Regions from separate parts of the Oricola thermophila genome, predicted to be linked through region 1. Evidence: riboswitches for the same ligand, from Rfam matches in the RefSeq annotation. Region 1 holds a riboswitch; each other region holds the start of a gene.

Evidence for each region. A riboswitch is a leader RNA that binds a small molecule or an ion and turns the genes downstream of it on or off. The one in region 1 is predicted to bind cobalamin.
Region 2: another riboswitch for cobalamin. It lies ahead of bluB (5,6-dimethylbenzimidazole synthase); the one in region 1 lies ahead of cobU (bifunctional adenosylcobinamide kinase/adenosylcobinamide-phosphate guanylyltransferase).
Region 3: another riboswitch for cobalamin. It lies ahead of HTY61_RS08430 (energy-coupling factor ABC transporter permease); the one in region 1 lies ahead of cobU (bifunctional adenosylcobinamide kinase/adenosylcobinamide-phosphate guanylyltransferase).

What each region holds. Positions count from the first base shown of each region.
Region 1 is NZ_CP054836.1:507,983-517,916, reverse strand. It holds gene cobW (cobalamin biosynthesis protein CobW) at 1-866, opposite strand, end outside; gene cobU (bifunctional adenosylcobinamide kinase/adenosylcobinamide-phosphate guanylyltransferase) at 870-1,409, opposite strand; cobalamin riboswitch at 1,516-1,742, opposite strand; gene HTY61_RS02360 (GGDEF domain-containing protein) at 1,892-2,749, shown strand; gene HTY61_RS02355 (cobyric acid synthase) at 2,746-4,209, opposite strand; gene HTY61_RS02350 (DUF922 domain-containing protein) at 4,697-5,260, shown strand; gene HTY61_RS02345 (aspartate aminotransferase family protein) at 5,270-6,655, opposite strand; gene HTY61_RS02340 (hypothetical protein) at 7,107-7,367, shown strand; gene HTY61_RS02335 (AraC family transcriptional regulator) at 7,450-8,502, shown strand; gene HTY61_RS02330 (TRAP transporter small permease subunit) at 8,575-9,093, shown strand; gene HTY61_RS02325 (TRAP transporter large permease) at 9,106-9,934, shown strand, end outside.
Region 2 is NZ_CP054836.1:2,610,779-2,620,712, forward strand. It holds gene HTY61_RS12550 (SulP family inorganic anion transporter) at 1-1,396, shown strand, start outside; gene HTY61_RS12555 (DUF6693 family protein) at 1,455-1,898, shown strand; gene HTY61_RS12560 (L,D-transpeptidase) at 1,950-2,702, opposite strand; gene HTY61_RS12565 (DNA-3-methyladenine glycosylase I) at 2,879-3,532, shown strand; gene HTY61_RS12570 (hypothetical protein) at 3,638-3,979, shown strand; gene HTY61_RS12575 (methylated-DNA--[protein]-cysteine S-methyltransferase) at 3,987-4,535, opposite strand; gene bluB (5,6-dimethylbenzimidazole synthase) at 4,597-5,283, opposite strand; cobalamin riboswitch at 5,333-5,528, opposite strand; gene hisS (histidine--tRNA ligase) at 5,664-7,292, shown strand; gene HTY61_RS12590 (ATP phosphoribosyltransferase regulatory subunit) at 7,296-8,417, shown strand; gene hisG (ATP phosphoribosyltransferase) at 8,414-9,115, shown strand; gene HTY61_RS12600 (DUF4405 domain-containing protein) at 9,175-9,705, opposite strand; gene HTY61_RS12605 (DoxX family protein) at 9,875-9,934, opposite strand, start outside.
Region 3 is NZ_CP054836.1:1,731,204-1,741,137, forward strand. It holds gene HTY61_RS08410 (ArsR/SmtB family transcription factor) at 1-187, shown strand, start outside; gene HTY61_RS08415 (hypothetical protein) at 200-370, shown strand; gene HTY61_RS08420 (arsenate reductase ArsC) at 397-918, shown strand; gene arsH (arsenical resistance protein ArsH) at 937-1,665, shown strand; cobalamin riboswitch at 1,725-1,934, shown strand; gene HTY61_RS08430 (energy-coupling factor ABC transporter permease) at 1,990-2,673, shown strand; gene HTY61_RS08435 (DUF2339 domain-containing protein) at 2,731-5,424, opposite strand; gene HTY61_RS08440 (MFS transporter) at 5,744-6,979, shown strand; gene HTY61_RS08445 (PaaI family thioesterase) at 6,989-7,507, opposite strand; gene recO (DNA repair protein RecO) at 7,504-8,253, opposite strand; gene era (GTPase Era) at 8,269-9,186, opposite strand; gene rnc (ribonuclease III) at 9,179-9,895, opposite strand; gene lepB (signal peptidase I) at 9,892-9,934, opposite strand, start outside.

The DNA.
Region 1 (9,934 bases):
AGTCGCAGCACGTCGTGCCGCGCGATGATGTCCTTGAGCCCGGCGACGAAACCGTCGGTGTCCGCAATCGCGCCCGTCTCCGCGACGAAGCTCTCGAACTCGTCGTGGTGGTGATCGTGGTCCTCACCGTTCTCATGCTCCATCTCGTGGTGCGACTTGCGCAGCGCGATCTGGTCCTCGGTCGCCGAATCCAGCCCGAGCAGCACGTCCGCCGGCAACCGCCCGTGGGTGGAGTGGACGATCTTCAGCGGCCGGTCGGTCTGCCCGGCGACATTGTTGCGCACCGCCTCCAGTCGCGCCGCGTCGATCAGGTCCGCCTTGTTCAGCACCACCATGTCCGCGGCGCGGATCTGGTCCTCGAACAGTTCCTCCAGTGGGCTTTCGTGGTCCAGCGCCTCGTCGGCGGCGCGCTGCGCCTCCAGCCGGTCGTGATCGTCGGCGAAGCGGCCTTCCGCCACAGCCGCCGCGTCGACCACGGTGACAACGCCGTCCACCGTCACGGCCGTCTTGATGCCCGGCCAGTTGAAGGCCGCCACCAGCGGTTGCGGCAGTGCCAGCCCCGACGTCTCGATCACGATGTGATCCGGCCGCTCCTCGCGCTCCAGCAACCGTTCCATCGTCGGAATGAAATCGTCTGCCACCGTGCAGCATATGCAGCCATTGTTGAGCTCGACGATGTCCTCCTCGCCGCAGCTCTCGATTCCGCATCCCTTCAGTACCTCGCCATCGACGCCGAGATCGCCGAACTCGTTGATGATGAGCGCGATCCTGCGCCCCTGCGCGTTCTCCAGCAGGTTGCGGATCATCGTCGTCTTGCCGGCGCCGAGAAAGCCGGTGATGACGGTGGCGGGAATCTTGGACTGCATGTGTTATCCCTTCATCTTCAGCGGCAATCCTGCCGCAACGAAATAGACCGTGTCTGCAACGCCGGCGACATCCTGGTGCAGGCGTCCGGCATGATCGCGGAATTCGCGCGCCATCCTGTTGTCGGGCACGATGCCGAGTCCGACCTCGTTGGAGATCAGCACCACGGGTCCCTTCGCGTCTTTCAGCGCCGCGCACAGCCTCGCGCTTCGTGCCGCTATATCTGCTTCGGCCATCATGAGATTGGTAACCCAGAGCGTCAGGCAGTCGACCAGCACCGCCCGCTCCTGCCCGGTCGCGCGCGCCAGCGCACCTTCAAGGTCGTCCGGCTCCTCGACGGTCGTCCATTCGGGTCCGCGCCGTGCCCTGTGATGGTCGATGCGCGCGCGCATTTCCTCGTCATGCACCTGCCCCGTGGCAATATAGACCGGTTCCAGCCCGCTGGCGGCGATCATTCCCTCGCCGAATGCCGACTTGCCGGATCGCGCGCCGCCGAGGATCAGCGTCACGCCCGTCGCGGCGGGATGGCTGGTTTCGCTTGGCATCGGACGACTCCTGCATTCGCTTGGCGGTCGCCCCGTTCAGATGCCGGGTCTCTCGATTGACGCCGCATCCGGCTCGAGATCCGGTCCGTTCGGGGGCACCCCGCCCCATCGGCTCGCTGTCATGGCAGGTCTCCTGGCTCATGGCGTTCGTCCGGCACCTGCCTTCCCGGATGTCTCCAGTGGCGCTCCGTGTCGTCCGGAGCTGCGGTGCCGCGCCATTCTACAGTCGCGGGGTCGGCCGTGATTTGGGCGCCCTGGTTGGGTCCGCCCGTCACATTCCCTTTTCGTCCCGGCCGTTGTCGCGGCACGGGAACCATGACGCCTCAGGCATAGGCTTGGCCGGCGACGGAAGTCAATCGCGTTAACGCGTTTTAAAACCCTGTGCGGATAAGGGACGGCAACACCGAACCTTAACCACATCCTATACGATTCTCTTCGGAACGGCATTCGGCTGTACGCAATCTGGCGTTGAGCGCGTAAGAATGCTCAGTCGAAACCCCAGACTGGCAGATATGCTCGAGCGCATCTTCATAGTGCGTAGCGTGGCGGAAGCGATTCGCAGGTCGATCGCTTGGTGCCTCGTGATCGCTTTCATCGCGGTCATCCTGACCGACCCGCTTTTTGCGGTCTTTTTTCCCGATCTGGCGAAGACATACGGGCCGTCCGTCAGGGCATTCGCCTTCGGCATTGCCATACTGGTGTCCGCGCCGATCGTTGCACTGTTCTTCCGCATGTCGCTTCGCATGGTATCCTTCAATGAGCAGTTGAAGGACATGGCACGCCACGACTCCCTGACCGGCCTTCTCAACCGGGCCGCGTTCGAGGAGATCATTGCCGGTCGCGCCCGGGATTCCGGCGATGACGCCTCCCCCGAAGATGCGCTGATCATCATCGACATCGATCATTTCAAGTCGATCAACGACACCTATGGTCACGCCGCCGGCGATCACGTTCTGCGCATGGTGAGTGTCTGCATTGCGGGCAACGTGTTCGAGCGCGACTACGTGGCGCGGCTTGGCGGCGAGGAATTCGCTGTGCTGCTGATCGGCGCCGGTGCGAGCGGCGCAGTCAGGGCTGCCGAGCGCATCCGGTCCGCGCTGGAGGAATGCACGAGTCACTACGAGGGCCGCGTCATCCGCGTCACCGCGTCTCTCGGCGGCGCCCTTTACCCTCGCGGCGCGGCCTATCCGTCCGTATACCGGAGTGCGGACTTCGCGCTCTACCGGGCCAAGGACGCCGGTCGCAACACATGCGAGTTCAACGGCCTGCCCACCGTTCCGCGGAATCCGAAGCCGGGTGCTGAGACGCTGACGGAAGACACGAACCGCGGCATCGCCTAGCCCGCTTTGCCGGCGACTTCCAGCAACCCTTCGATATCGACATGGCGCTGCATGTCCTCGGCGATCGCGTCCAGCGCAGCATCGACGGCTGCGCGATGGTCGCTCCCGGACGACTCTGCGCCGATGCTCTGCAGCCAGGCCGCACGAAACGCCCCGCTGTCGAACAGGCCGTGCAGATAGGTGCCGAACACCCGGCCGCCGACGGCCACCGCCCCGTCGGGCACACCGCCGGCGACAAGCGCCGGTCGGGCGCAGTCCGGCCCGCGGGTGACGCCAAGGTGAATTTCGTATCCGGACACGTCGACGCCAAAGACGGGCGAATGCGCGGTCACGTTCTCCAAACGCTTTTCCGGCGCCATTTCGGTCTCGGTGTCGAGCAGGCCGAGCCCCTCGGTCTCGCGCGGGCCGCCCTCGATCCCCAGCGGATCGCGCACGGTGCGGCCCAGCATCTGGTAGCCGCCGCAGATACCGACGACATGGCCGCCGCGCGCCACGTGAGCGCGGATCTGGCGGTCCCAGCCATTCTCGCGGAACCGGACGAGATCGGAAATCGTCGATTTGGAACCGGGTATGACGATCGCCACCGCATCCTCGGGAAGGCGTTCTCCGGGCCTCACGAACACGATCTCCACCCCCTCCTCCTGCGCCAGCGGGTCGAGATCGTCAAAATTGGCGATCCGGTCCGGCATCGGTACGGCGATCCTGACCCCGCCGTCCTGCCCTGCAGCCAGCCGTTCGAGCACGACCGAATCCTCCGCCGGCAGCCGCGCCGCGTCCCCGAGCCAGGGCAGGACGCCAAATGACCGCCAGCCGGTGAAACGCGTGATCGCCGCCAGCCCGTCGTCGAACAGGCTGACGTCGCCGCGAAACTTGTTGATGATGAAGCCATGCACCGCCGCACGGTCGGTCTCGTCGAGCACGGCGTGCGTGCCGACCAGGGAGGCGATCACGCCGCCGCGGTCGATGTCGCCGACCAGGAGCACCGGAACCTTCGCCCGCGTGGCAAAGCCCATATTGGCAATATCGCCCTCGCGCAGGTTGATCTCGGCCGGCGATCCCGCGCCCTCGACCACCACGATGTCCGCCTCGGCGCTGAGCCTCCGGTAGCTCTCCATCACGCCGGCCAGCAGGTCCGGCTTCATTTTCTGGTAGTCGCGGCCGCCCGCCTGCCCCCGCACCTTTCCGTGCATCACGACCTGGCTGCCGCTCTCGCTTTGCGGCTTGAGCAGGACCGGGTTCATGTGCACCGTTGGCGCGGTGCGGCAGGCAAGCGCCTGCAGCCATTGCGCCCGGCCGATCTCGCCGCCATCGTCGGCGACCGCGGCATTGTTCGACATGTTCTGGGGCTTGAACGGCCTGACGGTCAGGCCGCGGTTGGCGAGCAGCCGGCACAAGCCCGCGACGAGCACGGTCTTGCCCACATCCGAGCCGGTTCCCTGCAGCATGATGGCCTTCGACATGAGCCATCCGCTACCGCATGTATCGCCTTTGGGAAAGCCGTATTGCGCCTGACGGCGCCGCAAACGCCAAAACCGCAGGCAGCGCGGGCGCTGCTTGCGGTTCTCCGGCTGTGCCGGAAACTGGAGCCCGCCATGAAAAGCGACGGATAATTCGAACTCCGGTACGCAGTACCTTCTCCGGAGATGGAGGCGTTGTCTCGCTCGCCTCGCGATGGACAATAGGCGGGAGGAGTTACCACGAGGTTAGTGAGACATTAAGCAAACCTAAATTTCGCAGTTTTTTCAATTAACAATGCCGATTTTCGCCTGACGCAGGGGTAATACGGAATCCGTCCGTTCCTTGCGCGCCCGCGCCGGCACGGAAAACGGCCCGTTCCGGCCCTCGCCATGCCCCGGCACCGCTCCCGGCAGGAATTGGGACTGGCACTCGCCGTCATATGGGCCTACGAGAATATGAAGTGAGGAAATCCGCCGGGCCCGCACACTCATGCAAAAGCGCCACTGGACGCATATCGCTCTTTTCGCCGCCGCGCTCGGCCTGGCCGCCTGCGCATCGACCGCGCCGCGCATCACCACGACCTATTACAACATCAACGGCACAACCGGCGCCGATCTCGATCGCGAGATCGCCGAGAAGGGTCCGCTGAAGGGCCACGCCCTCGCCTCCGCAGCCATAAAGTTCGTTCCGGTCGCCATCTCCTATGACAAGAGTGACGGCAAGTGCCGCTTCCGCGATGCGAAATTCCGCATCGAGGCGAACGTGACCTTGCCGCGCTGGCGAACCCGCGCCTCCACCGATCCCGAACTGCGCACCGCCTGGAAGTTCCTCTCCGCCTACGCACGCGAACACGAGGCGGTCCATGTCGCCATCGCCGAAAAATATGCCCGCAAGATCGGCGAGGAGCTGATGGCCCTTCCCGCGAAGGAAACATGCGACGATCTCGACAAGGCCGCCGAGCGCGTGCTGAAGCGCAACCGGGTCGAGCACAATCGCGAGCAGCTCGCCTTCGACGAGGAGGAACAGCAGCGCCTTGCCGAGCTGTTCGGCTGACGCCCCCTTCTAGCGGCGCCCCTGGCGCAGTTCCTTCTCCGCCGTGTCGAAGGCCTTTCGGATCCTGTCCACGGCCATGTCGATGGTTTCCTTCGTCCAGATCAGCGGTGGCGACATGATCATCGTGTCCATGACGGCACGCATCATCAGGCCGTTGGCGATCGCGTGATCGCGGATGACGACCGGCGCCGAGCCTTCGGGCTGGAAGCGCTCGCGCGTGTCCCGGTCCTTCACCACCTCGATCGCCGCAAGCAGGCCGAAGGTCCGGATCTCGCCGACCATCGGATGGTCGCCGAGTCCCGCCTGCAGGGCTTCGTGCAGATAGGGTCCGGTCTCGTCGCGCACGCGCCCGATCAGGCCCTCGCGCTCGATGATCTCCAGGTTCTTCAGCGCCACGGCGCAGGCCACCGGATGTCCGGAATAGGTGTAGCCGTGATAGAACTCGCCTCCCTTTTCCACCAGCGTGCTGGCGATCCGGTCTCCGACGAGCAGCGCCGACAGCGGCTGGTAGCCCGATGTCAGCCCCTTGGCAGTGGTGATCGTATCCGGCTTGATGTTCATGGACTGGGCGGCGAACCATTCGCCGGTGCGTCCGTAACCCGTGATCACCTCGTCGAGCATCAGCAGCACGTCGTGCTTGTCGCAGATGCGCTGGATTTCCGGCCAGTAGCTCTCCGGCGGGATCTTCACGCCGCCCGCGCCCTGGATCGGCTCGCCGATGAAGGCGGCGACATTCTCCGGCCCGGCCTCGAGGATCGCGTCCTCGACCGCCTTCGCCGCACGCAGGCCGAAATCGTGGTCGCTCTCGCCGGGATTGGCCAGTTCGAATGCGTAGGGGCACATGACGTGGCGTATGTTCGGCACGGCGCCGTATAGCTGCTCGCGCATCGCCGCCATGCCGCCGAGCGAAGTCGCGGCGACAGTGGAGCCGTGATAGGCCCAATCCCGCGAAATGATGATGTTCTTTTCCGGCTTGCCTTCCAGCGCCCAGTAGTGGCGCACCAGCCGCAGCGCCGTGTCATTGGCCTCGGAACCGGAGGAGCCGTAGAACACCTGGTTGATGTGATCCGGCGCGATCTCGGCCAGCTTCTGCGCCAGCAAGGTCGGCGTCGGCGTCGTGCAGCGGAAGAAGGCATTGTAATAGGGCAGCTCGCGCATTTGCGCGGTCGCCGCCTCGACCAGTTCCTCGCGGCCGTATCCGGCATTGACGCACCAAAGCCCGGCCATGCCGTCCAGGATCTCGTTGCCCTCGGTATCGTAGACGAAGGGCCCGTCCGCGCGCGCTATGACACGGGTTCCGGCCTGGCGCAGGTCCTTGTGGTCGGTGAAGGGATGCAGGTGGTGCGCGTTGTCGATCGCGCGCAGCTGTTCGGTCGAGTAGTTCTTGTAAGTCATCGAAACCTCCTGGAAATTCGTTCGGGTGACGCCTCTCGGGCGCCAGATGGTGCTCAGGAGGTCCCGTGGGGCGAGTAGCCGATGCGTGCGCAAAGCAGCAGCAGGTCGCTGTGCCGGGTGCGCGATGTGGGTATCGGGATCATGCCCGGAAATTAGCAGGCATTCGCCGCCGTGCAAGACGGAACCTTGCCCCGGAATCGCTCCCGCACGCGGCCTTTGCGGCAACGCGGGACTTGCGCCAGGCCGCTGATTCGCCAAGCACCGCAACCTCTTGGCGGCGGGCGCCGCGCAACCGCGTTTCCCGCCTGCTCGATTTCGAAAACCTCTGATCGATTCCGAAAATCGTTTGGCGATTCCGAAAACAGCGCGGCACGACGGCACGCGGAATCCCATCTCCCCGGCAACGCGATACGGCGAGTGCCGTACGCGCCCGGAATGAAAGGATGAAACGATGAAACGCCAGTTGAACACCATGCGCATCGCCGCGGCCGCCCTCCTTGGACTGGCCGCCGTCGCAATGCCGGCCAGTGCCGATGAATACCCGCAGGACCGCCAGGTGGTAACGGACGCCATGAATACCGGCTCCATTTCCTCCCTTGATCGCGCCTGCAATCCCGACGATCCGAACGCGGACATCGTCTGCCGTATCACCAGGGGCAACCCGGACCCGAAGTTCCCCTCCGTCCCCGTCAATCCGGCTTTCGGACTCTGATTTCCCTCGCAAGGGGTGGAGAAATGCAAGCGGCGCCCGCCGGTATCTTTTCGGAGGCCGGCGGGTCACCTATCTAGAGGGCATGGAGTCCGAATCTTCCTCCCTGATTCTTCTGCTGGAATTTGCGCTGCGCGGCGGGACGACCGGGATCGGCCTGTTGATGGCGGGCCTGCTGTTCTCGGTCCGGCCGGTATGTGCGACCACGTTTCTCGGCGGCTTGTTCGCAATCGGCGCGGCCGTCTACGCCATGATATCCGCTCCGGCCATCCAGGAGGCGGTCGGCGCGGCCTACGCGCCGCTCAGGCTGTTTGCCATGCTGTCACCGGCCTTCTTCTGGCTGTTCATCATGGCGATGTTCGATGACGATTTCGAATGGAAGGCCTGGATGGCCATTCCGCCCGCGACGATCGATCTGGTCCACCTGGCGGCCCTTCCCTTCCCCGACGCGGCACATGCCGCGCGGGTGGCCCATGTTGCCATCGTCATCGTCCTTATGGCCCACGTCCTCGTCCTCACCCGCCGCAATTTCGGCGACGACCTCGTTGCCGCACGGCGCCAGTTCACGACCATTGTCGTCGTGCTCGTGCCGTTGGTGTGCCTTACCATCGTCGTGGTCGCGACCTACGAGATGCTCGAATTGCGCAGCACCGTGGCCTCGCCCATGATTGCCGCCATGCTGTTCGCCGTCGCCGCGGCCTTCGGCTTCGGCATTTCCGGGATCCGCAAGTCTCTGATTCCGGAGACGGGACGCCCAAGGCCGCAGCCCGAGGCCGTCAGCTCGGCGGCCGACCGTCACGACCTCGCCCGCCTCGAGAAGCTCATGGAGGAGGGTATTTTCCTGCATCCCGGCCTCACCATCGGCGAACTGGCGGGCCGCCTGGACATCCCGGAGCACCGCCTGCGCCGCCTCATCAACAAGGGGCTCGGCTACCGCAACTTCGCCGCCTTCCTCAACGATCACCGCATCGAGGAGGCGAGGCGCCGCCTGTCCGACCCGCAATCGGCGCGCGAGCAGATCACCGGCCTCGCCTTCGATCTCGGCTATTCATCGCTGGCACCTTTCAACCGCGCATTCCGCGAGCGCATGGGCATGAGCCCGTCCCAGTTCCGCGAAAAGGCGCTGCAACAGGCCTGATCCGGATCGGCGACGCATTGACGGATGCATTTCGGGATGGTTGGACTCGCCAACCATCAAGACGGGGCGTCCATGCGGCAGCGTATACTCTTCCTGTGTTCCATCCTCGACCGCTTCGCCAGCGCGGTCTGCGTTCTCGCGGCATCAATCCTCGTGGCGGCGGTCCTGGCAATCGTCGTGCTGCGCTACGGCTTCGGCACGGGCTTCATCCGTCTGCAGGAACTGGCCGGATACGCCTTCGCGGTCCTGCTGATCTTCGCCATACCTGTCTGCCTTGCCCGCGACGGCCACGTGCGCGTCGAGATCCTTTCCGAGGCGCTCGGCGACCGCTATCTCGCATGGGCCGATCGCGTCGCCCTCGTCCTTTTCCTTGTTCCGGTATTCGGACTGGTCGTGTGGGCCTACTGGCCCGAACTCGCCTACAGCTGGTCGATCCGCGAAGGTTCCGTGGAAACGGGCGGCCTCGGCGGCCTGTTCATCGTCAAGACCGCCCTGCCCGTCGCCGCCGCGCTGACGATCGCGCAGGGCATAGCCGCCGTGCTTCGCCCGCGCCGGGCCGGTGCGGCACATTCCGGACAGGACGCACTCTAGGGGATTGATCGCTTGACCGCCCAGGAAACATTCCTTCTCCTGATGGTATTCGGCCTCTTTGCCGGCATCCTCAGCGGCATTCCCGCCATGCTGGCGATTTCCGGCGTGCCGCTGGTCACCGCCGTGATCGGCCACTTCTTCGGCGTTTTCGACCTCGGTTTCCTCTCCTTCTTCCCCGCCCGCATATGGGGCATAATGACGAACAACCTGCTGATGGCGGTGCCGCTCTTCGTCCTCATGGGAGTCCTTCTGGAGCGTGCGCGCCTTGCCGAGGATATGCTCGGCGTTCTTGCACGCATGATGGGCGGCAGCGCCCGGGGAATGGGGCTTTCGGTGCTGTTTTTCTCCGCGATGATCGCCGCGGCCACGGGCATCATCGGCGCCACCGTCGTCATGCTCGTCCTCGTCGGACTGAAGCCGATGCTCGATGTCGGCATCTCGAAACGCCAGGCCTCCGGCCTCATCTGTGCCTCGGGCACGCTCGGCCAGATCATCCCGCCGTCCATCCTGCTCGTCCTGCTCGGAGACCAGATCGGCAACACCTATCTGGAAGCCCAGCAGAAAGCCGGCAATTTCGCGCCGCTTCCCGTCTCGGTCGGCGACCTGTTCGCAGGTGCCCTCATGCCCGGCCTCGTCCTGGTCGGGCTTTACGCCATCTATCTCGCCGTGTCCCTGCGCCCGGCAAAGGATGCTCCGCCGCCTCCGGCGGCCGATCGCGTCTCCCGCGCAGAGATCGCCTATACCTTCCTGCCGCCCATGCTGCTGATACTGGCCGTCCTCGGCTCGATTCTCGGCGGCATCGCCACGGCCACCGAAGCGGCCGGGCTCGGCGCGGTCGGCG
Region 2 (9,934 bases), 1.9 Mb from region 1:
CGTCACCGCCGTCCTCGGCGGACGGCCCGGAATGATCTCCGGCGCCACCGGCGCGCTGGCCGTCGTCATGGTTTCGCTGGTAGCCGAGCACGGTGTCGAATACCTGTTCGCGACCGTGGTGCTCATGGGCATACTGCAGGTGCTGGCCGGCGTGTTCCGGCTCGGCAAGTTCATCCGCCTGGTGCCGCATCCCGTCATGCTCGGCTTCGTCAACGGTCTGGCCATCGTCATCTTCATGGCGCAGCTCGGCCAGTTCAAGGTGGCCGGAGCCGACGGCGCCATGCAATGGATGACCGGCTGGCCCCTCGTCACCATGCTCGGCCTCGTTGCCGCGACCATGGCGATCATCTGGGCGACCCCGAAACTGACCGGCGTCATCCCGGCACCCCTGGCCGGGATCGCGATCGTCGCGGCAATCGTCATCGCCTTCGGGATCGACGTGCCGCGTGTCGGCGACCTCGCGTCCATCGAGGGCGGCCTGCCGACCTTCCACATCCCGATGGTTCCGCTCACCCCGGAAACGCTTTCCGTCATCATCCCCTATGCGGTCATCCTCGCCGCTATCGGCCTCATCGAGAGCCTGCTGACGCTGAACCTGGTGGGCGAGATCACCGGGCAACGCGGCGGCGCATCGAAGGAATGCATCGCCCAGGGCACGGCCAATCTCCTGACCGGCTTCTTCGGCGGCATGGGCGGCTGCGCGATGATCGGCCAGTCGATGATCAACGTGAAGTCCGGCGGTCGCACGCGGCTTTCCGGCATCGCGGCGGCGCTGTTCCTGCTCGCCTTCATCATGGTCGGCTCGGCACTGATCGAGCAGATCCCGCTCGCCGCGCTGGTCGGCGTGATGTTCATGGTGGTTATCGGCACCTTCGCCTGGCAGACGCTCAAGATCCTCGGGCGGATACCGCTCACCGACGCCATCGTGATCGTGCTGGTGACGGTCGTAACCGTGATCACGGACCTCGCCGTCGCCGTCGTCGTCGGCGTGATCGTGTCGGCGCTGGCCTATGCGTGGAACAACGCGACACGCATCCATGCCCGCAGCCACGTCACGCCGGAGGGCGCCCGGGTGTACCAGATCGAGGGGCCACTGTTCTTCGGCTCGGCCGAGGGATTTGCCGAGATATTCGATCCGGCCGGCGACCCGCAGACGGTAATCGTCGATTTCATGAACAGCCGTGTCGCGGACCAGTCTGCGCTGCAGGCCATCGAGGATCTCGCCTCGAAATACGAGGCGCGCGGCAAGACCCTCGTGCTCAGGCACCTGTCGCATGACTGCCACCGGCTGCTCAAACGCGCGGGCCAGCTGATGGTGGATTCCGACGACGACCCGGACTACGGCATCGCCGTCAACTATTCGGTGAAGACCGGCGTGTTCGGCGGCGGGCACTAGAGCGACCAATATATACAGGCGTTGCAATTTGTTGTGACGCCTGTACTCCTAGCAAGCCTTGTCGAAAATCGTTTCGCTGGTAGTCTTTTTCGCACTCTCTGCAATATACTTTTGCGGGATTGAGTGCTGGGAGGGCGAAATGACGATTGATATCGCAACAAAAAGGCCCAGAGACGGGGGCGGACTTCAATGCGAATTCAACATACTTGAATCGCTTGGTTATGTGATTTTATGGATAATCCTTTGCATTTTTACAATCGGAATAGGATTGTTCGTAATGCCGTACTACTTCTATAAGGCGATTCTGAACAAGACATGGATCGTCAACGCATCCGGCGAGAAGATTTACAGATTTCAGTGCGATCTAAACATTTTCGAGATGATTGGACATATCATCCTCTGGATCATTCTCACAGTCATTACTCTCGGTATTGCGCTGATTTTTTACTACTTCAGAACACTCCGGCTTTGCATAAACAGAACCTATCTACAGCGTATCTAAAGACGCTGCATAAACAAGACGGCGGGCGCTAGTGCCCGCCCGTTGCCGGTTCTAGCGCACGATCACCTTCGTGCCGACGCCGACGCGTCCGTAAAGGTCGATCACGTCCTCGTTGCGCATGCGAATGCAACCCGACGAGACGGCCTGGCCGATCGTCCACGGCGCGTTGGTGCCGTGGATGCGATAGAGCGTCGAGCCGAGATAGAGCGCGCGTGCGCCGAGCGGGTTGGCCGGCCCGCCTGCCATGAAGACCGGCAGTATCCGGCCCTTGGCCTTCTCGCGCTTGATCATCTCTGCGGGCGGACGCCAGGACGGCCACTCGGCCTTGCGGGTGATCTTGTGCGTTCCGGCCCACTCGAAGCCCGGCTTGCCGACGCCGACGCCGTAGCGACGGGCGGTGCCGTTCTCCCCGACCAGGTAGAGAAAGCGATCGACCGTGTCGATGACAATCGTGCCCGGTGCCTCCGGCCCGTGATAGGCGACGGTCTGCGGCAGGAAGACCGGATCCAGCTCGAAGCCTTGCGTGGGGTTGGCCGGGCGCGGCGCGGAAACCGTCTGGACCCGGGGTGCCGTGCGTACCGGCGGCGCGGCGCGCTTCGCCGGCCGGACAATCACCTTCTTCGCGTTCGAGCGTACCGAATTGCCCGTGATAGACCGCTGCGAGTTGAGCTGCATCACCCACGGGGCGGCGAGGTCGGGGCTGAGCACCACCGGCGGCTTGGAGCGGTAACGCTCCTGCGCGGTCGCGGGAAGGGCGAAAATGAAACAGGCGGCGATCGCCGCCAGAAGGCGTATCGGTTTCATCGGACGTACTCTCTACCAGGCGTCACCACAGCCGACATGACCTGTCAGCAGCTTTCACATCCGAGGATGACGCATCGGAACCACCCAATTATGAATCGTGAGCCGCTAAAAGGCCAATTCGGGCGTCAATCTGCTGTCAAGGTTACCACCGGGTTGCCACAGATGGTAAACGGGAAATGAACGACGAGGAGGCTACATCCGTGGACGGACTGACCGAAGGGCCGGACGGCAGGCTGCGTTGCGCCTGGCATGGCAATCTGGACGACTATCTCGCCTACCACGACAGGGAATGGGGCCGCCCGGTCGACGACGACATCCGGCTGTTCGAGAAGATCTGCCTGGAAGGCTTCCAGGCCGGCCTGTCCTGGCTCACCATCCTGCGCAAGCGCGAGAATTTCCGCGCTGCCTTCGCCGGTTTCGATTTCGAGGCGGTCGCCCGGTTCGGCGAGGCCGATATCGAACGACTGATGCAGGACGCCGGGATCGTCCGCCATCGCGGCAAGATCGCCTCCACGATCAACAACGCCCGGCGCGCACTGGAACTGCGCGACGAGTTCGGTTCGCTGGCTGCCTATTTCTGGTCGCACGAGCCGCCCGCCTCGGAACGGCCCGCCGTGATCGACTGGCCGACCCTGAAGGCGATGCCGACGACGCCGACATCCACCGCGATCTCGAACGATCTGAAAAAGCGCGGCTGGTCGTTCGTCGGGCCCACGACGGTCTATGCCTTCATGCAGGCGATGGGACTGGTCAACGACCATCTCGAAGGCTGTTGCTGCCGGGAAGAGGTCGAGGCGGCGCGCACGGCGTTCCGTCGGCCGGGACGGTGATGGCCGCCGGAAACATGGTTAACAAAATATTGCTGTAGATACCTGCATTCGCCATAGTATGCTGCCGGCCAAGGACGGAAATAATCCGCCATACAGGAGGCAGTCATGAATATCGCAACATTCGCAGGCGCCGCGATCGCGGCCTGCCTGCTCGCAATGCCCGCCAAAGCCGCGGCTTTCAGCCCGATATCGGTCGAGCCGGTCCGCGGCATGACCTCGCAGGACGGCGATACCGCAGTCCGGAAAGTCGGCTATCGCAACGGCGGATACGCGAAGTTCCACGGCGGCATCAGCTATACCGGCGAGTACGGGCTGAAATACGCGCCGAGCTACTGGCGCAAGCGCCATCACGGGCACGACGTGAACGTCAACATCTATGTCGAGCGGAGCAAGCGCCCCAAAAGCCGGCGAGGCGCGCAACCGCTGATCATTGAGCTGCCCCGCTAGGGGCCGGCTAGCCGCCCATCAGGTCAAGAAGATCCGGGCCGATAGCGCCCTCGATCTTCAGCAGCCTCCGCTTGGTCTCGGTTCCGCCCGGGGCCGAGAAGCCGGTCATTGTTCCCCCCGCCCCGACGACGCGGTGGCACGGCACGACGATGGGGAACGGATTGTTGCCGAGCGCCTGGCCGACCCGGCGAGACAGGGCGACATCGCCCAGTTCGCGCGCGATCTCGCCATAGGTGCGGATCTCGCCCGGCGCGATCCGCCGCGTCAGGTCGTAGACACTGCGCTCGAAATCGCCGACGCCGCCGAAATCGAGCGGCGCTTCCCCGAAACGGGCGTCCCCGCCGTCGGAAAGCTTCCGGATACCCGAAATCACCGTCGCGATCGCCTCCGGCGCCTCGGCGGCCTCGACCGCGCCAGCGGCGCGACGGCGAAGGCGAGCGAGCGTCCCGTCGTCATCGACTTCCGGAAAGCTGACGGCGACAATCCCGCCCGCGCCCCAGGCGATGCCGCAGCGGCCGAGGGCAGTGTCGAACAGCATGACGGAGGTTTCGCTCATGGCATCCCTTAACACGCTTCGCGCCTCCGGTGCATGTCCACGTGCCTCCGGCGGCAGCCGGTCAGTCCCTTCGGCCCCAGCGCTCCGCGAATAGGAGTTCGTCCAGCGGCAATCGCTGCCGCCAGCCCTTGATCGCGAGTTCCGGCTCCCGGTACAGCCGGTCGACATGACCGACGCACAGATAGGCGACGATCTCGACATGTGCCGGGATGGCGAGCAGCTCCTTCAGCTCGCTGTCGCGGTAGATGCTGACCCAGCCGACGCCGACGCCCTCGGCACGCGCCGCCAGCCACAGGTTCTGCACGGCGCAGGCGGTCGAATAGAGGTCCATCTGCGGATTGTGGGTGCGCCCCAGCACCACCTTCCCGCCCCGGGTCCGGTCGCAGGTCACGCAGATGTTGACCGGCGCCTTGAGAATGCCCTCGAGCTTGAGCGATCGATAGAGTTCCCGCCTCTCGCCCTCGAACATTTCCGCGGCCTCGTCATTTGCCGAACGGAACAGCTCGGCGACGCGTTCGCGTCGCGCGCGATCGCGTATCACGATGAAGTTCCACGGCTGCATGAAGCCGACCGAGGGCGCCCGATGGGCGGCTTCCAGCAACCGGCGCAGCAACGCATCGGAAAGTTCGTCGGACAGAAACTGGTCGCGCACGTCGCGGCGGGTTTCTATGGCGCGATAGACGGCCTGGCGGTCGGCTTCGGGAAAGGCACCGGCGGGCGCAGGATGAAGGTCTCGATCTTCGAGCATCGTTTGTTCCCCAACAACGCTTGATGCAACCGCACCGCCGTCCGCGCGGTGCGGTCCGATCCGCCTGGCCGGTCTTCTGACTCGGGTTCATCCGGTTCGCGCGGCCTTCCCGGCGCCGCCAGTGGCCGGGACGGCAAGCCGCCCCGATGCGCGTTCCGTCCCCCTCACAGCGTTGGGCACGTTCCCGGTTCGCACGGGATTCCCGATTCTCCCGCGATGCGGGCACCAGGCCGGTCCCATAGACCACAGGGCGCGCGGCCCGGCAAGCGGAGACGCGGCCTCGGATACGTCGTCGCGATGACGGCCGTCGTCTTGCGGCAAGTGGGCCGGTCTTGTAGGGAAGGCGCGACCCAGCATATCCCTGCCAGACAGGCCTTCCCATGTCCGACAAGAAACAGAAGAAACAGCAGAAACTGAAAGCGCGGCTGCCGCGCGGCTTCGTCGACCGTTCGCCGGCCGACATCCGCGCCACCGACGAGATGGTCGCCAAGATCAGGGCGGTCTACGAGCGCTACGGTTTCGATCCCGTGGAGACGCCGATCTTCGAATATACCGACTGCCTCGGCAAGTTCCTGCCCGACCAGGACCGCCCCAACGAGGGCGTGTTCTCGGTGCAGGACGACGACGAGCAGTGGATGAGCCTGCGCTACGACCTGACCGCGCCGCTGGCCCGTCACGTCGCCGAGAACATCAACACGATCCAGCTTCCCTACCGCACCTACCGGGCCGGATGGGTGTTCCGCAACGAGAAGCCGGGACCGGGCCGGTTCCGCCAGTTCATGCAGTTCGACGCCGACACGGTCGGCGCGCCGGGCATCCAGGCGGATGCCGAGATGTGCATGATGATGGCCGACACGATGGAGGCGCTGGGGATCGCCCGCGGCGACTACGTGATCCGTGTAAGTCATCGAGACTTGCTCGAAGGGCAGCTTGACGCCACATACGTCATAGACGGACTACAAAGGCTTCAAGCGCTAAGGAATGCCGACAAACGTGATCGTCTCGGTATCTCCGGCGTCTGGCAATTGAATGCTGAGGGCCGAAGGGACGAAAGCGGAGCATTCGTCGAAGGTGCGAAAATCGTCAATACAGCGAATACCGCCATCACTGCGACAATCAGCGCCTCATTTTCAGATATTTCGATTGATGACGATACCATTTCCATCAGGATCGATCCAAATGTAAGAGAGGTTATCGTTGAGGGAATTGGCGGCAGCCACAGTACGGACAACAATGAAATCATCATAGATGATTCCACTAGCTCTGTACGCATCCGAGCGACGGGCGACACTACAAAAATAAAGAAGGCCCAAAGTGAGCTACAACAGCTTCAGGGTCTGTTCGAGTCAGCAGGCTATGGCCCCGACCGTATCCGCATCGACCCCTCGGTCGTCCGCGGCCTCGAATACTACACCGGCCCGGTCTACGAGGCGGAACTCCTCTTCGACGTCACCAACGAGAAGGGCGAGACGGTGCAGTTCGGCTCGGTCGGCGGCGGCGGGCGCTATGACGGGCTGGTGAAACGCTTCACCGGGCAGGACGTGCCGGCGACCGGTTTCTCCATCGGCGTGTCGCGGCTGATGACGGCGCTCAAGAACCTCGGCAAGCTCGGCCGGGAGGAAATGGTCGCGCCGGTTCTCGTCACCGTCATGGACGGCGACACGGAGGCGCTCGGCCGCTACCAGAAGATGGTGCAGGACCTGCGCGCCGCCGGCATCCGTGCCGAGATGTACCAGGGCAACTGGAAGAAGTTCGGCAACCAGCTCAAATATGCCGACCGGCGCGGCTGCCCCATCGCGATCATCCAGGGTTCCGACGAGCGCGCCGCAGGCAAGCTGCAGGTCAAGGACATGATCGAAGGCCGCAGGCAGGCCGCCGCGATCGCCTCCAACGAGGAATATCGCGAGGCCCGGCCCGGCCAGTTCGAGATCGCGGAAACCGACCTGGTCGCCGAAGTCGCGAAACTCCTCGCCCACCAGGCCGAGGACCGGGCAAAGGACGGGAACTGACCCTTGAACGCCCTTCGCTCATTCTCGGCCCGTGCCGACATCGAGACCATCCTCGCCCAGCTGGGCGCGGAGCGGCTCGACGTGCCGGTGCTGCAGCCGGCCGACCCCTTCCTGGACACCGCCGGCGAGGAACTGCGCCGCCGCATCTTCCTGTCGGAAAGCGAGACCGGCGAAACCTTGTGCCTGAGGCCGGAATTCACCATTCCCGTCTGCCTGCACCATATCGGTGCCGGCGAATCCGCCCCGCGCCGCTACGGCTATGTCGGCACGGTGTTCCGGCAGCGCCGTGCGGGCGGCAACGAGTTCCTGCAGGCCGGGATCGAGGACATAGGCAATACGGACAGCGCCCCTGCCGACGCCCGCTCGCTGGCAGACGCCCTTGCCTTCCTGGAGGCGCTCGGCGTCAGTGCGCCGACCGTGACCACGCTGGGCGACCAGGCGGTATTCAACGCGGTCATTGCCGGCCTCGGTCTGCCGCAGGGCTGGGCGGTGCGGCTCAGCCACGCCTTCGGCGACCGCGCGACGCTCGACGCGACACTCGACGCGCTGGCCGTGCCACCGCCCCCGCCCGAAGTGCCGGCCGACATTCTCGAACCGTGCGAGGCGCGTGACCGCGCGGCACTCGTCAACGCACTGTCGATGCGGCTGCGTATCGCCGGGCTGGAAAACTCCGGCGGTCGCGACGCCGACGAAATCGCCGACCGGCTGATCGCCCGCTTCGACGCGGCAGAGATCGCGCCGGACGAGAAGGCGCTCGCCACGCTGCGCACCTTTCTCTCCATCAGCGCTCCGCTGAACGAGGCCGCCGGTGCGCTGGCCGGTTTCGCCGAGGCTGCCGGCCTCGATCTGTCCGATGCCATTGCCGCCTTCGGCGCCCGCGCGACGGAAATGGAAAAGGCTGGCGTCGATACCGCCGCCATTTCCTACGACGCCGCCTTCGGACGCGCGCTCGACTACTACACCGCGCTTGTCTACGAGATCGCCACGGCGGACGGCCTCGTGCTGGCCGGCGGCGGGCGTTACGACAGGCTGCTGACCATGCTCGGCGCGGGTAGCGACGTGCCGGGCGTCGGCTTCTCGGTCTGGCTCGACCGCGTTGCCGCGCTGACGGGAGGCGACGCATGAGCACCCGCATCACCATCGCCATTCCCTCCAAGGGCCGGCTGAAGGAAGAGGCGCTGAAGCGCATGGAGGCTGCCGGCTACGGCGTCGAGCCGCCGAAGGATGCGCGCACCTACCGCGCCGCCGTCGCCGGTCACCCGAATGTCGAGGTCGCCTTCCTGTCGGCCTCCGAAATCGCACGCGAACTCGGCAAGGGCTCAATCGATCTCGGGATCACAGGGGAGGACCTCGTACGCGAGGGCCTGCCGGACAGCGAAAACCGCGTGACACGCCTGGCGCAACTGGGCTTCGGCCATGCCGATGTCGTCGTCGCGGTGCCGGAACCCTGGTTCGACGTGGAGACCATGGCCGATCTTGGCCTCGTCGCCGCCGACTTCCGCCAGCGGCACGGACGGCGGCTGCGTATCGCCACGAAATACTGGCGCCTGACGCAGAAGCATTTCTCGCAGACGCACGGGATCCAGCTCTACCGCATCATCGAGAGCCTCGGCGCCACCGAGGGTGCCCCGGCGGCCGGCCAGGCCGACGTGATCGTCGACATCACGTCGACCGGTTCGACGCTGCGGGCAAACCACCTGAAAGTGCTGAAAGACGGCGTGATCCTGCAGTCGCAGGCCTGCCTGTTCGCGCCCACCCCCGGAACGGACGATCCGGATCGCCGTGAGACCGTCGCCGCGCTGGCCGGGGCGCTCGGCGCCTGAGACGAAAAAGCCGCGCGGGAAGAGGACAAACGGCGCGGCTCTCCCGTTCCGGAAGCGTATCAGCGGGCCGCTGCCCCGCCCTGCATCGACGCGGACAGGACCGCCGCGACCTCGGTCGACGACTTGCCGGATGCCTCGGCGATGGCGTTGAGCGTGTCCTCGGTCGAGGCCACGCTGAAACCCTTTTCCCGCAGGCTCTCGGCAAGTCCCTCGCCATCCTGTCCGAAGACGGGCGCGACGACGCTGATCGGCGCGTTCTGCATCGCCCTCACCATCGCGAATTCGGGCCGTCCGCCCGGCCCGCCGGTCGTGCCCGACGTCATTGCCGGCAATGCAAAGGCGACGCCGGCGACAAGCGAGACCGCCAGCGCGACCGCCATGGCGGGACGCTTGAAATAGTTGGCGAAGGGGCGCCAGTTCTTCCACAGATGCAGCACGAAGGGCAGGATCAGGACCATCGAAAGCCACTCGTGCATGGAGTGGAAATAGGCGGAGCCGAGATGGAAAAACAATGCGACGCCGGAAACCAGCGACACGACGAAAAGGCCGGTGATCAGGGGCGTGGCGTAGCGTGAAAGAAACGATGGCATGGAACTAACCTCTTGAATGTGCGGGCGGAAACTAGCGCCCCGTCCGATGCCGTGTCCCGTTACAAATAGGAAAGGTTGCGCGTGCCGCATGGCAGGCATTCAGCCGGAGAATGGCAATGAAAAAAGGCGGGGCTGAAGCCCCGCCGCTCATTCGGACGCCATGCGTCGGTCAGGCAAGGGCCGTCCTGGCCGTGCCGAGCTTTGCGTCGACGGACAGCGTTCCTGCCCC
Region 3 (9,934 bases), 1.2 Mb from region 1:
GTCCGCCAATCTCGCCGTCCTGTCGCGCGCGGGGCTCGTACGCAGCGAGCGCGAAGGCCGGGTGATCCGCTATTTCGCGGATTTCGAGGGAATGCGGAACCTGCTGGCCTTCCTGATGGAGGACTGCTGCGGCGGGAACCCCGACCTCTGCAAACCCGTTCTCGATGAAATCGCATGCGCGTGTTGAAGGAATTTCCCGATGGCCGGTGACAGCTACAACGTCCTGTTTCCTTGCACCGGCAATTCGACGCGCCCGATCCTGCGTGAAGCCATTCTCAACCGCATTTCCATTTTCACCTGCCGGCCCATTTCCTCCATCGAAAGCCTGGCGCCGCGAAAGCGGCTGGACGACATCGGGCAAACCAACTGAACCAGGCGGGTACTTGGCACCATATCATGAAAAACATCCTTGTCCTCTGCACCGCAAATTCGGCCCGTTCGATCCTCGGCGAGGCAATCCTGAACAAGCTCGGCGGAGGGCGGATCACCGCCCATTCGGCCGGTTCCGCGCCCCGGGGCACGCCCAATCCCGACGGCATCGCACTGTTGCAGGAATACGGACATGACACGTCGGCGCTTCGCTCGAAGTCATGGGACGAGTTCGCCGGCGCGGACGCGCCGAAAATGGATATCGTCATAACCGTTTGCGACAACGCGGCCGGAGAATCCTGCCCGATCTGGCCGGGCGCCCCGGTGCGGGCACATTGGGGCATTCCCGATCCGGCCGGCAGGGGCGAGACGGTGGAGGAACGCCGCGCCGCCTTTGCCGAGACCTACCGCCTGCTGGAAGCGCGCATCCGCGCGCTCATGGACCTGCCATTCGAAGACATGGCACCAGATGAGCTGAAGATGGAACTCGACCGGATCGGCGCAATGGACGGAGCAACCGAACTGGCCGCCGCCCGGGCAGCGAAGTAGACGAAACAGAAGACCCCCATGGACTGGAAAGACGACAAGAGCCTGCCCAACGTGGCGGGCGACCTGCTGCACGACATCGACCACGCGCAGCTGTTCGACGTCGCGCCCTCGACGCACCAGCCGCGCGTCCTGATGCTCTACGGCTCGTTGCGGGAGCGGTCCTACAGCCGCTTCCTCACCTACGAGGCGGCGCGCCTTCTCGACCGCTTCGGTGCCGAGGTGCGCATCTTCCATGCCGACGGGCTTCCCCTGCCCGACGACCGCTCCGCCGACCATCCCAAGGTGCAGGAACTGCGCGAACTGTCTCTGTGGTCGGAAGCGCAGGTGTGGTGCACGCCCGAACGCCATGGCGCGATGACGGCCGTCATGAAGGCGCAGATCGACTGGCTGCCGCTGTCGCCGATCGGCGGCATACGCCCGACCCAGGGCCGCACGCTGGCGCTGATGCAGGTCTGCGGCGGCTCGCAGAGCTTCAACGCCGTCAACCAGATGCGCGTTCTCGGGCGCTGGATGCGGATGATCACAATTCCCAACCAGTCCTCCGTCGCCAAGGCGTGGCTGGAATTCGACGACAACGGGCGCATGAAGCCGTCGGCCTACTACAACCGGGTCGTGGACGTGATGGAGGAACTGGTGAAGTTCACCCTGCTGACGCGCGACCGTTCCGCCTATCTGACCGACCGGTACTCGGAACGGGTCGAGAGCGCAGAGGAAGTCCACAAGCGCGTCAGCCTGCGAAAAATCTGACCGTGTCGGCACGGCGGCAAAATTCGCCGCAAGGGCGATTGTGCGCCGCCCCGCATTTCTCTAGGATTTGACTCGCGGGTTCCAGGACGGCCAAGCCGTCCGGATTAAAAGGGAACACGGTAGGGACGACCCAAGGAGGGGCCTGATCCGTGACTGCCCTCGCAACTGTGAGCGCGAGCCGCGTCCACTATGCCACTGGGGAGACCTGGGAAGGCGGACGACGGTGTTGAAGCGCGAGTCAGGAGACCTGCCCGCTTGACGTCAAACCGGCGGTGCCGAACGGCACCGTCTCCAGATGCACGATGGGTGCAGAAAGGAAAGACCATGCATATCGAACCCGGCGTCGTCGACGGCGCCAAGATCGTCCTCAGCTACGCGACCGCAGCCGCTTCCTTCGGGCTTGCAGGCAAGATGGCACTCGACACCATCCGCAATGACGGTGGCATCGTTTCGCTTGCCGCGCGCAGCGTCGCGACGACCGCGCTCGTCTTCGGCTTCTTCGAGATCCTGCCGCATTATCCGGTCGGCGTCTCGGAGGTGCATTTCATCCTCGGCTCGACGCTGTTCCTGATCTTCGGAGCGGGCCCCGCCGCGCTGGGTCTTGCGCTCGGCCTGCTGGCGCAGGGGCTGTTCTTCGCCCCGTTCGATCTGCCGCAATACGGAATCAACGTCACGACGCTGCTGGTACCGCTCTACGCGATGAGCCTGCTGGCGAAACGGATCATCCCCGCGAAGACGGCCTACAAGGACGTGAAATACACGCAGGCACTGGCGCTCTCGACGTCCTACCAGACGGGAATCGTCGCCTGGGTCGCGTTCTGGGCGTTCTACGGCCACGGCTTCGCCGCGGAAAACCTGGCGCAGGTCGCCTCCTTCGGCGCCGCCTACATGAGCGTCATCATTCTCGAGCCGATCGTCGATCTCGCGGTTCTGACAATCCCCAAGAATGCCGACCGCCTCACCGACAACCTGATATTCCAGAACAGGCTGCACCGCGCCGCCGCCTGACCGGGCGAACGGAAGACAAGATCATTTGCGCCCGCCGGTCTTGCCGGCGGGCGTTTTTCATTGCGGTTCCGCGTTGCCGGTGCGAACCAGAATGCGCTGGTAGAACCGGCCGATCGCCAGCAGCGAGATACCGAGCCCCATGAAGGAGAATGCACGCAACGCGCCGGCCAGCGCGGTCATGTCGAGGAGAAACACCTTGCAGACGGTGAGCGCGATCACGACCGCGGATGCTACACGCAGGGGCAGCGACCTCAGGCCAAGCCCGGCGGCAAGGACGACGGCGCCCAGAACCAGCCACACGGCCGAGTAGGTCCAGAACTCCATGTCGGACGTACTCCTGAAGAGGCCGATGCGCTCGCCCTGGAAGGCATGGCGCGTCATCAGGGTGAAGTAGGCGAAGGCCAGCAGCCCGGCAAGAAGCGCATAGGAAAGCGTGTACCATCTCGGTCGCACAGGCCGCGCCAGCAGCGCGACCACGGCGGCAAGCACTGCCGTCACAAGGTAGGCCGGCAGAAGCATGTTGAGCACCGCTCCCTCGCCGACGCTGTCGCCCGTCAGCAAGGGGTTGAACACGAGCAGCAGGCCGAGCGCGGACATCGCGGCACCGAAACCGCCGGCAACCAGCGACGCCAGGTCGAAGACCCTCGCCCGGGTGAAGCGCGCAACGCGCTGCAGCCCGATGGAAAAGCCCAGGGCGGCAATCGTCTGCACCGCCATGTCGGCCAGCCGGAAGTGCCCGCCGATGATGTCGCCGCCATTGATCCAGTGACGCAGTTCCAGCCCGACGAAGAAGGCCAGAAGCGCCAGGCCGATCGCGGTGACGATGGAGCCGGTTCGCGCCGCGCCGGCACGACGCAGTATCTCGCCGCCGAGCAGCACCGCCGCGGCGGGCAAGCCGACGATGACGACCAGCCGGTTGAGGAACGGCGTCGTGCCTATCGCCTCGCCGGGGAACGGAGCACTCGCCCACAGCCCGAGCGCGGCGAGCAGGCTTGCCGCAATGGCAAGATACGGCAAGGCCGCCAGCGGCCGCGCGCGATAAACCCACGCAATGCCCGCGGCGGTCAGTGCAAAGCCGAAAGGCATCCAGGTGGCGGACAGGGAGACTCCCAGGCCGAACGAAAGCAAGGCGATCGCGGCGACCGCGAATGCGGCCGGCGCGGGCGCCGACCAGTCGCCCGGCCTCGCCCGCGTGAACAGTTCGGCCAGCAGCACGAGCAACAGCGCGATGGCTATCGAGGCCGTGCCGAACAGCAGGTCGGTCTCGAAGGGCGAAATGCGCAGATAGGCGATGACCGGGGTGAATACCGCGATCACGGACCCTGCGACGGCCAGGTTTCCGGCCATGCGCGGCGCCGTTGCCGCGGCACGGCGCGCGGCACCCATGGCGAGTGCAGCAACCGGCACCGCGAGGAAGGCGATCGCGCCGACATAGGCGCCGATATCGGCGGGCATGAACGCATCGCCGCCCTCGCCGTCGAGGATCAACCCCGGATAATGAACCAGCGGCAGGTCGATTGCGGCGGCTCCGGCGAGCACGACGAGGGACGCCGCGCCCGAGGCGACGGACAGTGCCGGCCAGATACCGGCAGCAACCACGATGATCGCGCCGACCGCCAGGCCGGCGGGCAATGCCGGGAAACCGGCATTCACGAGGCAATGCTCCGCATAGACGAGCGCGATCAGCACGAAGGAAACCACGCCCGGCCGGTCCCAGGGCCTGTCCTGCAGCGGAACGGGCCGCTCGGACTTTTCCCAGCCGAATGTCGCCGCGAATAACGCGGCGAGGCACGCCAGCAGGATCGCGCCCGCCCACGGCACCGCCGGATCATCCACCGCGGCAATGAGGAAAGCCCAGAGACAGCCGCCGACAACACCGCCAACCGCCAACCACAACCAGTCGCGTATGCGCGAAACCGCCATCACCGATGCAGTCACGACGAGCGTGTGCAGCGCCAGCGCGACCGGGTTCGGATCGCCGGAGGAAACCAGGGACGGCGCGCCGTAAGCACCGAGCAGGCCTATCGCGGCCAGTTTCGGCCCGTGTATCGAGGACAGGAGAAGGCTGGCAATGCCGATGACCGTCAGGCCAAGGAAGGCCACACCGGGACCGACGAAATGGTAGAGCGCATGGGCGGCATAGAGCGTGCCGAAGGCGCCGATCGCTCCTGCCCCGGTCAGGATGCCGGGAACGTCCGCCTTGTGAAACACCGGAAGATCGAGCTCGCGGTCGCGCCGACGCAGCCATTCGCCCGCGGCGAACAGGGCCGCCGAGAACAACGTGCCTGCCGCGATACGGGCACCGGGACCGAGCAGGCCCGCCTCTATCGAGTAACGGACGAGGAACAACGCGCCCAACGCGATGGCTATGCCGCCGAGGATGACGGACCAGCTGGCGCCAACGAGCTTCTCGAAATCGGCCGCGCTGCGGCGTTTCTGTTTCGCGGACGGCAATGGCGGCGGCGTTGCGGGCGTCGACTTCCGGTCGGATTCGCCCGACGCGCGCATTGCAACCGGCTCGGCATCCGGCGTCGGCGTCCTGCCGGCGGATGCCCGGTCAGAAGCTTTCGGGCCGACCGGCGGCGGCGACGCAGCCGGCGGGCCGGACGGAGCCGGCCCCATGTCCACTCCCGCCCGCACGAGGGCCGCCCGCAACGCCTTCGTCTCGGCTTCCAGCTTGCCGATTCTGCGGGAAATGCCCGTCATGACGACCAGCACAACCAAGACGGCAATCACGACTACCGCTTCCATGTTCTCGCTCCCGTATTACCGACACACCAACAGATCCGGGAAAATGACCGGCAGCCGTCGCCCGCAAATGCTTGATCGTCCGGCATCCATGCCCCCGTTCTTCGCCGCCGCCCTGCATAAGGGCGTCCGCCGGGATTGTTGATAGCAAAATGCAACCATAACCTTTCCGGAATGCAGGTTCCTGTCCCGAATTCCTTTCGTTTCGCATGCATCTGCGCCGGGCCGGTTCAGCGAAATTGAACGCCGGATCAGAACATTGCGCTTGGCTCGACACGTTTCGCGGAATATTGCTCGGCATCCCCGACCGAGCGGAGCCGCCATGACCACCACAGACCGTTCCCCCTCGCGAAGCGACTTTCCCTGGCTCATCATCGCCAGCGGCTGCGTGATCGCGGCGCTCACCTTCGGGCCGCGCTCGGCAATGGGCTTCTTCCAGCTACCCATGCTGGCCGATACCGGCTGGTCGCGCTCGGACTTCGGGCTTGCCATGGCGATCCAGAACCTGATGTGGGGCCTCGGCCAGCCGCTTTTCGGCGCGCTGGCGGACCGCAAGGGCACCTGGCGGGTGCTGGCGCTTTCCGCGGCTCTCTATGCCGCCGGGCTGCTGCTGATGGCCATGCCGCAGAGCGTGTGGTTCCTGCACCTTGGCGGCGGGCTGCTCGTCGGCCTCGGCATCGCTGCCGGTTCCTTCGGCATCATCCTGTCCGCCTTCGCCCGAAACGTGACGCCGGAGCAGCGTTCCTTCGCCTTCGGCATGGGAACGGCGGCCGGATCTGCCGGCATGTTCCTGTTCGCGCCCTTCAGCCAGATACTGATCGATGCGCTGGGCTGGCAGGACTCGCTGCTGATCATGTCGGCGATGATGCTCGTCATCCCGGTGCTGGCGGTGCCGCTGCGTGGCAACTCGCAGTCCGGCACGCAGAAGCAGACCGACATCGACCAGTCGATCGGCGCCGCGCTGCGCGAGGCCTTCGGCCATCACAGCTACCTGCTGCTGACCGCCGGATTCTTCGTCTGCGGCTTCCAGGTCGCCTTCATCACCGCGCATTTTCCCGCCTATATCGGCGACATCGGCATCGACGCGCGCTTTGCGGTCATGGGCATCGCCCTGATCGGCTTCTTCAACATCATCGGATCGCTCGCCTCCGGCGTGATCGGGCAGAAATACTCGAAGCCGATCTTCCTGGCGCTGATCTATATCGGCCGGTCCGTCGCCGTGACGGCCTTCCTGCTGCTGCCGCAGACGGGAACCAGCGTGATCGTGTTTTCCGCCGTCATGGGGCTTCTCTGGCTGTCGACGGTCCCGCCGACCAATGCCCTCGTCGCCATCATGTTCGGTACGCGCTATCTCGGCATGCTCGGCGGCATCGTGTTCCTGTCGCACCAGGTCGGCTCGTTCCTGGGCGTCTGGCTCGGCGGCTACCTGTACGACATCTTCGGCACCTACGACCCTGTCTGGTGGCTCGGCGTCGCGCTCGGCCTGTTCGCCGCCGTCGTGCACTGGCCGATTCGGGAGAAGCCCGTCGCCCGGCCGGCGCTGAGCGCGGCTGAATAGCGCGCCCGCCTATTCCTGCGCCGGCACCGCGAAGATCGCACAGGTCTCGGTGCCGAAGGCCATGACGCGGCCGAGTCCGTCGATAACGCGGCATTCGGACACGCCGGTGGTGCGGCCCCGGCTGACGACCGTTGCCTCGCAGGTGACCTCGCCGGTTTCCGGCGTTATCGGACGGATCAGGTTCACCTTGAACTCGGTCGTGGCAACGGCTTCGCCCTTCTTCAGCAAAGTCTGGACCGCGCAGGCGAGCGCGGAGTCCATGATCGTCGCGGTCCAGCCGCCATGGACCGTGCCGATCAGGTTGAGATGTTCCGCCTTCGGCATTCCCTTGAAGACCGCCCTGCCCTCCTCGACCTCGACGATCCGGAAGGACAGCGTTTTCGAGATTGGCGGTGCCGGCAACTCGCCGGAAACGACCTTGCGCAGCATCTCCAGTCCGCCCAGCGATCCGATCGCCTCCGGCGGGACCGAGCCGAAGCCTCCCGATGCGTCGCGATCCCGATATGACTCGCTTTCGGACCTGGTCATGTCCGGTCTTCCCCCTTTTGTGCGATGGCCCGCCCGACCGCGGCGGCGAAGCCGGTTCGCGCGGCCGGCTCCGCCATGCCGCGCGGCTCGTAGACGTGACGGCGCAGGAAATGGCCCGTCAGTTCGAAGGCCGCCGCCATCGCCTCCGCGTCGGGCGCGGCCGGCGACCGGCCCGAGAGGAATGCGGGCAGCGCCAGCAGCCTGTCCTTCCACGGCTCGCCGGCGGCACGGCTCACCGCGCGGCCGCTTTTCGGCGACACATAGACCAGGTCCTCCCGGGAACCGGTTCCCGCGCAGGATGAAAGATCGAGGCCGAACCCCAGTTCCTCGAGCAGCCGCAACTCGAAGCGCACCATGAGCGGACCGGCGATCTCCGGCTCGCACAGGTGTTCGATCATCACTTCCAGCGCGCGGAACAGTTCCGTGTGGCGGTCGCGTTCGGGCAACAGGCGCAGATGGCCGGCGAGAAGCTGGATGCCGTGAATTCCGGAAGGCTGCTCCATCAGCCGCGCCGCCGACAGCGCAAGCGGCTCGACCTGGAAGGTGCCCAGATGCTCTTCCAGCCGGGCGCGCCAGGTGAGTTCCACCGCGTTGCCCGGTTGCAGCACGGGCTGCTGGCGGCGCGAACGGCCGCCACGCACCAGGCCGAGATGCCTGCCGCGCTGTTCCGTCATCACTTCGAGGATCAGGCTCGTCTCGCCGTGCCTGCGCGTGCCGATAATGATGCCGCGGTCCTGCCATTCCATGGCGCGGACAATGCGTCAGTCGGCGGAAAAGTCCAGCCCCATCTCGCGATATCGTTCCGGGTCGTCGCCCCAGTTCTCGCGCACCTTCACGAACAGGAAGAGATGAACGGGCTGCTCCAGTATCCCGGCGATCTCCTTGCGCGAGGCCTGGCCGATCGCCTTGATCGTCTCGCCCTTGTGGCCGAGCACGATCTTCTTCTGGCTGTCGCGCTCGACATAGATCACCTGCTCGATGCGCACCGAACCGTCCTTCCTATCCTCCCATTTCTCCGTCTCGACGGTGGAGGAATAGGGCAATTCCTGGTGCAGGCGCAGATAGAGCTTCTCGCGCGTGATCTCGGCGGCCAGCTGGCGCATCGGCAGGTCGGAAATCTGGTCCTCTGGATAGTACCAGGGGCCCTCGGGCGACGCTTCCGACAGGCGGTTCAGAAGATCGTCGCAGCCGGAACCGGTCAGGGCGGAGATCATGAACGTCTCGGCGAACTCGACGCGGTCGTTCAGCGTCTTGGCCAGCTCCAGAAGCTTCGGCGGATCTATGGTATCGACCTTGTTGAGCACCAGCCACTTGGGCTGGGTGAAGGATGGAAGCATCTCGAGGATGCGTTCCTCGTCGTCGCGGATGCCCTTGCGGGCGTCGATCAGCACAAGCACGATATCGGCGTCGCGGGCGCCCGACCATGCAGTCGTCACCATCGCGCGGTCGAGACGGCGTTTCGGGGCGAACACGCCGGGCGTGTCGGTGAACACGATCTGGGTGCGGCCAACCGTGGCTATGCCGCGCACCAGCGCACGCGTCGTCTGCACCTTGTGGGTGACAATGGAAACCTTGGCACCGACCAGCTGATTGACCAGGGTCGACTTCCCCGCATTCGGCGTGCCTATCAGGGCAACGAAGCTGGAGCGGGTCGGCTCCGCGTTCGGTTCGTCAGTCATCGTCTCTTACCTTTTCACGCACCAGCATGCGGCCGGCTGCGGCTTGTTCGGCGATCCGCTTGGACCGGCCCTCGGCAACTTCCGGCTCAAGCTTGCCGACGCTGACGGACACGGTGAACATCGGGTCGTGATCGGGGCCCACGCGCGAAATCACCTCGTAGGACGGCGCGACGCCGTATTCGCGATGGGCCCATTCCTGCAATTCGGTCTTGGCATCCCTGCGCGCCGCCGTGGCCGTTGTCGCGCGGCCGCCCCAGTAGCGGCGAATGAACGGACGCACGGCGTCGAGGCCACCCTCCAGATAGATCGCGGCAATCAGCGACTCCACGACATCGGCGTGCAGGTTCTTCTGGTGGGTCCTGCGCAACTGCTTCACGTCCGTGCCCGTGCGGATGAAGTCCGACAATGCAAGCTCGTCGGCCACTTCGGCCAGTGCATCGGCATTGACGAGCTGGTTCAGGCGCACCGACAGCTCGCCCTCGTTCGCCGCGGAAAACTGCTCGAACAGCATCTCGGCGACACAGAGACCGAGGACGCGATCACCGAGAAACTCCAGCCGCTCGTAGTCGCGTCCGTCCTTCGTGCGCGCGCTTGCATGGGTCAGCGCGCGGGCAAGGCGGTCATGGTCGCTGAAGCGGTGTCCGGTTGCCTGTTCCAGCCTCTTCAGGGCTTCCGGCGATATCATCTCGCGCGTCTTCTGCCGGGTCATTTGGATGCGGATTTGAAGAAACGCTCCAGCCGAAGCTCG